One region of the Alteromonas nitratireducens genome, then DNA from elsewhere that is predicted to be linked to it. Evidence: predicted binding sites of a transcription regulator. Region 1 holds the regulator's gene; the other holds the start of a gene.
What was found. Region 1 encodes FNR, which switches genes on or off when oxygen is low (the NO sensors DNR and NnrR bind a similar motif). Its sites were predicted from a motif close to TTGATCTAGATCAA; they were not measured.
Positions count from the first base shown of each region.

Region 1 (3,898 bases):
TTTCTTCGAAGGTGGGGGCACACAAATCGTTTGCCAGCTTGTTGAAGACCTTCTGTCCACTGGCTATTCCGCCACGGCGAATACCCACGCCCATGAGCGACAGCACCTGCCATTCAGTCAGTGAGCACGCCCAGGTACGCAATTCGTCAAGCTTTCCGCTGGCATACGCTGCGCCGACATAGGCGCCGATTGAGCTGCCTGCCACTACATCAATCTGTACACCCATCTTTTCGAGTGCCTGAATAATACCGATATGCGTCCATCCACGCGCGGCTCCCGCGCCGAGCGCCAATCCTATTTTCATTTGCCGGGCTCCATAATATTCACAACCTGTATTTCTGTATCGTCACTTGCCGGGGAGGGATCAGAAAAGGTAACAGGATCAAACCCGATATCGCCGTCGTCGACCGGGCTACCGGTAGCTTTAATGCCTTTGAAGTCATATAACTTACTGTCAACCAAATGTGAGGGGGCGACATTCTGCAATGCTCTGAACATCGACTCAATGCGACCCGGGAAACGACGATTCCAGTCCTGAAGCATCATTTTTATGTTCTGGCGCTGCAGGTTTTCCTGTGAACCACACAGGTTACAGGGAATAATCGGGAAACCGGCTGCCTCTGAATAACGCTGAATATCGCGCTCACTGCAATATGCGAGTGGCCGGATAACAATGTGGTGACCGTCATCACTTACCAGCTTCGGTGGCATAGATTTCAGTTTCCCACCATGAAACATATTCAGGAAAAAGGTTTCCAGCATGTCATCGCGATGATGGCCCAGAGCAATCTTGGTGGCCCCGATTTCTTTTGCTGTCCGGTATAAAATGCCACGGCGTAAACGCGAGCACAGCGAGCAGGTTGTCTTACCCTCCGGAATTTTCTCTTTCACGATGGAGTAGGTGTCTTCTTCGACAATCAGATACTCAACGCCCAGTGATTCCAGATATTCAGGTAATACATGCTCCGGGAAGCCCGGCTGCTTCTGGTCAAGGTTGACCGCTACGATATCAAAATGTATCGGGGCAATCTTGCGAAGAAAAAGCAGAATATCCAGCATGGTATAACTGTCTTTTCCGCCAGACAGACACACCATGACTTTATCCTGATCTTCAATCATGCCAAAGTCGTCAATCGCTTTGCCTACGTTGCGGCGAAGACGCTTTTGCAGCTTGTTAAAGCTGTATTGTTGTTTCGATTGTGAGCGGGCGTCTGCGGCGGTGTCTTTAGGCTGTGCATCTGCGGTCATATCGGGGCTTACCTGTTACTACAAAATAGCCGACATTATAACGAAGCGTAGCCAGCGCTGCTATCCACGCCAGAAAAATTAACCGCTCAGCTTATGGGGCTTTTAAAACCTTCCGGTTTGAGCGCCAGCACATCGCACTTCAGTCCGTCAATGACGTGCTCCGCCGTATTTCCAATCAGTGCAGCGGATAAGCCCACCCGGCCAACGGTACCGATAATAACCAGTTCGGCGTCAAGTTCTCTGGCCAGCATTGGAATAACGCGCTCAGGTAAGCCTTCTTTTACGTAACAGCGGTCGGAATCAATACTGTACTTACCGGCGTGTCTGGCCATTTCTTCTTCATGGTGCGTTTTCACCGCATTGTTATAGGTATCAGGATCAAATTCTGGTACCTCAATGGCAATATTCAGTGGTGTGGCAGGAAAGCAATTGACCAGATTCACATGCCCGCTAAGTAACGTGGCATAGTCTGTCGCCGTCTGGGTAATGCGATCATTCAGCTGGCGATGTTCATCATCCTCGGTCCCCACATTCACCGCAGCGATAATATTTCCATCTGCTGGCCAGTCGTGCTCTTTTACCAGCAGTACCGGAGAAGGGCACTTTCTTAACAAATGCCAGTCGGTAGGGGTGAAAATAACCGAGCTCAGATCATTATGGGGCTTGGTGGCTTTAATCACTAAATCAGCGTTGTGCCGGGCTGCATAGGTGATAACGGCTTCATACGCGCGATTATTCCATTCAACCACAATATTGATGTCCTGATGCCCCTGATTGTCGAGTTGCTGTCGTAACCAGGCCGCTCTGTCGTCGATGACGGCTTTGCGCATAGCATCGCGTTCAGACTGACTCAGCATCGTGGTCATATCATAAGAGAAGTCGTAAACGACAAGCATGGCTGTGACGGTTGCCTGGGTTTTTCTGGCAATCTCCAACGCCCGGGAGAGCGCCGGTTGTGTCTCACGGTCGGCTTCAATAACAGCCAGAAGGTGCTTATAACGTATCATCCCCGTACTCCCTTAATCACAGTATTCCATTTTAGTGTAATACGTTACGCAGACTTTGCCTGTTGTTCTGGATCAACAAGCGGCGTACTTACACGGCCACGTAACTAAGTTTTTCATCCATTTTTTCAGTATCGAGGATGGTAATGAGCTTGCCTTCTACTTTAATGACGCCTTCTTTCTGGAACCGGGTGAGTAAACGGCTGATGGTTTCGATGGTCAGGCCCAGATAGTTGCCAATTTCATTGCGGGTCATGCTCAGGTGAAACTGTTTTCCTGAAAAGCCCCGCGCCTCAAAACGTTCTGACAACTGTGCAATGAAATACATCAGGCGTTCTTCCGCCGAGCGCTTATTCAACAGCATCATCATATCGTGATCCTGTTTAATTTCTGCGCTCATAAAGCTCATGATCTGATGTCTCAGCTTAGGGAGCTGCATCGAAATCTGGTCAAGGGTTTCGTAAGGAAGCTCACAGACCATTGCAGTTTCCAGCGCCTGGGTATAACTCTGATGCTTATTTTCCCGCAGCGCATCAAAGCCAATAATGTCGCCGGGGAAATGAAAACCGGTAATCTGTTCTTCACCGTCTTTGTTCGTCACGAACGACTTGAAGGAGCCTGAGCGAACGGCATACAGTGACTTAAATGGTGCGCCGGTGTGAACCAGCGTGTCATGTTTATGCAGTGGACGCTTTCTTTCGATAATGTCATCCAGTGATTCAATTTCAGTTTTGTTTAACGCAACCGGTAAACAAAGATGACTGAAACTGCAGTTCTGACAGTGAATTGAAAAGTTGCTTCCATTGCTCATGATTATTGCCTGTTATCCCGCTCGGTGAGTCGTTAGTTTATGGTGATACTATGTATTAACCGGTAGATCAAGAAAAACGAATATATTAACAGCCCGCTTGCGATGAATTGCCTGACACGCGGCTTCCTGAACTGTTTAAAAAGATAGTCAGCCCCGCTGCCAACTGCAAGCAGGGTAGGTAATGTGCCCAGTCCAAAACAAAACATGATAAAGGCGCCTTGTCCGGCCTGCTGACTGGTCAGCGACCACGTCAGCGTCGAATAAACAAGACCACAGGGCAGCCATCCCCAAATCAGTCCGTACGGCAGGGCGGCAAGCGGCGACCTGAAGGGTAAAAAGCGTTTAGACAGGGGCTGAATCAGCCGCCAGACGGCATTGCCTGCTTTTTCCAGATATGCCAGCCCTCGCCACCATTGCCCCAGATACAGCGCAAGCGCCACCAGCATAAGCGCACTTAACCAGGCCAGCACCTGTCCAAGTGCCGGCAATACTGCGGCCGACATTTGTCCCACGCCGCCTGCGAGGGCACCAGCCAGTGTGTAGCTAATGATACGGCCGAGATTATAGGCCAGCATATAAGGAAATGGACGACGCCGCGCCGGGACGGCCTGTTGTAACGCAGTAACAATGCCACCACACATACCGATGCAATGCACACCGCCGGCGAGTCCGATTAACAATGCAGATAAGCCTGTCAGCTCAGTCACGCCGTTTTTCCTGCGCAGCTTTGCGCTCTTCTGCCAGTTTCTTATCTTCCGGTGACAAGTCGTCATCAAACAGAATACTGTACCCCTGACGATCGAGATCGTCGAACTGATTTGATCGTACTGCCCAG
Region 1 covers NZ_JBFNPK010000001.1:480,801-484,698, reverse strand. The annotation lists gene rssA (patatin-like phospholipase RssA) at 1-304, opposite strand, end outside; gene ttcA (tRNA 2-thiocytidine(32) synthetase TtcA) at 301-1,248, opposite strand; gene uspE (universal stress protein UspE) at 1,335-2,255, opposite strand; gene fnr (fumarate/nitrate reduction transcriptional regulator Fnr) at 2,344-3,063, opposite strand; gene AB1N33_RS02110 (sulfite exporter TauE/SafE family protein) at 3,096-3,770, opposite strand; gene ccoS (cbb3-type cytochrome oxidase assembly protein CcoS) at 3,763-3,898, opposite strand, start outside.

Region 2 (3,898 bases), on a different contig from region 1:
TCGGCCACCGACGGACGGAAACACAGCAAGACGGTAGCCACCGGCATGATGCAGCGTTCGCCCGCCCAGCTGTAGCGGTGCCACCACCGGAATGTCGTTGCTGGCCAGCTCTTGTGCGAAGCTGTGCTCTTCCTCAATCTGTTCGTCGGTCCAGCGCTGTGGACGGTAAAACTTCACCACCAGCCGACGCCCGGTGTCGTCCTGAAACTGGTACACCCGGTTTTCGTAACTGTTAAGTGCCAGCAGCCCGCTCTGTGGCCAGATATCAATCTGCTCAAGCGCATCAAGAATGACGTCCGGGCTTAACCCGGAAAAGGCGAAATCAGTCATACGTTACCGATAAAGAAACTTACTGGGTTCACGGACTTCAATCACCTCATCACCGGTATTGTCGGCTTTCACATGGAAGGTGATGTCGGTCACCGGCGCATTCAGGTTGTACGGATCCGTAGCGACAGAAACGGGCATGCTGAAGACTTCGCCGGCACCTACCTGAATCTGTTGTTTACCGATAAAACGGTACTCGGGCAGCCCTTCAACCGTAACGGTGTAGGCATGGTCCTGCTGTGATTTGTTGAGCACTTTGAGCGTGTACACATTTTCAATCAGGCCGTCATTGGTTTCACGATAAAGCGAATTACGGTCGCGAATAATATCCACTTCCAGCGGCACACGGAGCAGAATATTGGCGACCAGCAAACCGCTCATCACCAGCAGCACAATCAGATAACCGACCAGCTTGGGCCGCACAATATGGGTTTTTCCGCCAGACAGCTCTTCTTCCGAGGTAAAGCTGATAAGGCCCTTGGGATAGCCCATTTTTTCCATCACGCCATTACAGGCATCGACACAGGCGCCACAGTTAATGCATTCATACTGCAGACCGTTGCGGATATCGATGCCGGTCGGGCAGACCTGTACGCACAGGTTACAGTCAATACAGTCACCCAGTCCCTTTTCCTGAACCTGTTCGTGGGTCATTTTCCGCGGGCGCGGGCCTCGCTGTTCTCCACGGTTGGCATCATAGGCCACGGTAAAGGTGTCCTTGTCAAACATGGCTGACTGGAAACGGGCATACGGACACATGTGGGTACACATAATTTCACGCATGTAGCCGGCATTGCCGTAGGTACAGGCGGCAAAGAAAATGACCCAGAAGCTGGTCCAGAAGCCGGCCTGAAATGTGAAGAAACTGCTGTACAGTTCGGTGACCGGGACAAAATAACCAACAAAGGTGAGAGAGGTGAGTAATGAAACCAGCACCCAGGCCGTTTGTTTTGCGGTCTTACGCATGAACTTATCGGCGTCCATTGGGCGCGCGTCCAGCTTCATGCGTTTATTACGGGGACCCTCAAAGGTTTTCTCAAACCAGGTAAAAATGTAAGTCCAGGTGGTTTGCGGACACATAAAGCCACACCATACCCGCCCGGCAAATGTGGTGACAAAGAACAGCGCGAAGGCGGCCACAATCAGAATATAGGCCAGTAATGTCAGGTCCTGTGGCCATAGCGTCAGTGAAAAAATGGTGAAACGCTGATTAACGATATCCAGCAACACCGCCTGATGACCGTCGTAACGCAGCCAGGGTATAGCGGCAAACATCGCCAGAAAGATAAAACCGAAAATTCGTCGGAAGGTTTCCAGTGGTCCCTCAACCTCACGCACGTAGATACGTCCGCGCGAACCGGAATGGGCAGCATCGTCGGTTTTGGGTTTGTGAATTTTGACGGGCGTCACATCCTTCACTGGGATTTTTTCGTTCATGGTTAGCCTTTTCACTGACTGAAGACGGGAATTAGCGAGGGGAGTATAACAAGGGACGGCGAGGAATGTTTAATTTAGATCAAGCTAATGTAAAGTCTGCCGGACAGTGTTAATCCTCGCTCTGCTCATGCTGAATGACACCAAGCCGGTGGTTAATTTTATCCAGCAGATAGTCAAGGGTCTGTCGCTCGCCAAAGGTCAGTCCTGCCATCACCTGTTCTGCCAGGATAAAGCGGTAGCGGGTCACTTCATCGATTAGGGTTTTGCCCGCCTCGGTTAACTGCACTGGTCTGGAACGCTTATCTTCCTGACAGGACAGCCGGATAAGCAAATCGCGGTCAATCAGCCGGTTTACGCAGGTAGTCAGTGCGCCTGAGGTGATTCGCACTTCCTCGAGCAGCAGGCCTGGTGTAGCAATAAACGGCGCCCCCTGGCGACGTGCACAGGCAAGTACATCATGTTCACTCTGGGTCAGTCTGTGCTGTTTTAGTGCCTGCATGCCCACATCGTCGGTATTGGCGGCAACGCCAATAAATTTGCCGACCAGTACGGCATCGTTGACGGGTAAGTGCGGGTGGATCTGTTGCCACTGCTGTTTCGCTCTCGCCAGCAGTGCCGGTAACTTGTTAAGTCGGTTGATAACGCACCTCGTTGTTGTGCACGCGTTTTTGTCTGATCAGTTCATCATGCTGCAGACAGCTTGGTTATCCTGTTACATACCCGAGAAAGGAAATTGCATGCCCCGAGCAGGAGTGGCAATAATACGCCCCAATGAAAAAGAATGTAAACACAGAATGCTGATAAAACAGGGTGTGTGTGGCGTCTGTGCGCAATGTTGTCGGGATCTTTTCATCCACTTTTTTGCCCCGGTCATGACACGGCATTACCCTGTCATACTCATACCTTTGGATTTAACGGCATAATTATTGGCGCTTACGCTTTGTGGGTCAGGTGGATATACTTTAACCAGTTATTGTGTAGTCTGAATAACGGGCGGGAGCCAAATCATTATGTATCGCTGGCTGATAGTATCCATTGAAGTCGTCTTGTTGGTGACAGTGCTGCGTGCACCGTTCGCCCAATACCTGCTGGGCGATATCCAGGACACGGTATCTGGCTGGATTGAAGAAGTGGCAACGATGCCACAAAAAGCGGAACTGGCAAATTTGCGAAACGCCATGTCAGGGCAGATGCAGGCGATGCGGCCGTTCCAGCGTGATTACCTCAATGATGTCATGCAAAACTCAAGCAGCATCGTGCGGTTCCATTCGATGTATTGTGTCAAAGGTGACAAAAACCCCTTTATCACTGGGGCGTCACTACGCTTTTTCTGTTCCCGGATTGAAGAAACTGAGCTATTAATGCTGTCGTGAGGGGAACGCTGAGGCTATACTGCGGTCAGTTTAACAGGAGTAAACAGGCAGGAGCCGACGCCTTATGTATCGCTGGCTGGTCATTTCTATCGAAGTTATCGTGTTAGTTATGGTACTGCGCTCACCCTTTGCGCAGTATCTGTTAAGTGATATTCAACAGTCGTTATCCGGCTGGATTGAGCAGATTGCTACGCTCCCACAACAGGCAGAACTGGACGCGCTGCGTAACGCCATGTCGGGTCAGATGCAGGCCATGCGCCCCTTCCAGCGCGACTATCTGAATACCATTATGGAAAACCCCGCCAGTATCGAAAGCTTTCATAAGCTGTATTGCGTTAAAGGCGATAAAAATCCCTATATCAGTGGTGCCTCACTGCGCTTCTTTTGCTCCAGAATTGAAGAAACTGAACTGCTCACCATGAAGTAGCCGGTTCAGGGTGAGTTCAGTAAGCTTAGCGTAGTGTAGCGTCTGAAAACTCAGGAGCAGCATGATGAATATGAAATCTGTTTTGTGCCTTGGTACGGCAATAGGTATCGCGCTTTCTCTGCCAGCCACGGCAGCAGAGTTAACGGTAACCTGGCAGGATCCGGACAGCTATCGTGATGTCGATCCGGCTAACCAGAGCCGCGTCGCCTTTCGCAAGCAGGTATTCGGGCAACTCGAAGCGTTTTTCGGGCAGTTGAGTGAGACTTTGCCGGAGACCTATCAGTGGTCGCTGACGGTCACTAATCTGGATCTTGCCGGGCAGGTATGGCCTGCC
Region 2 covers NZ_JBFNPK010000009.1:40,487-44,384, reverse strand. The annotation lists gene AB1N33_RS09655 (serine/threonine protein kinase) at 1-330, opposite strand, end outside; gene ccoG (cytochrome c oxidase accessory protein CcoG) at 334-1,764, opposite strand; gene AB1N33_RS09645 (MarR family winged helix-turn-helix transcriptional regulator) at 1,874-2,263, opposite strand; gene AB1N33_RS09640 (hypothetical protein) at 2,775-3,137, shown strand; gene AB1N33_RS09635 (hypothetical protein) at 3,202-3,564, shown strand; gene AB1N33_RS09630 (DUF3016 domain-containing protein) at 3,626-3,898, shown strand, end outside.
Region 2: a site for FNR is predicted at 1,834-1,847, ahead of ccoG (cytochrome c oxidase accessory protein CcoG). Genes of this name have one in related genera too.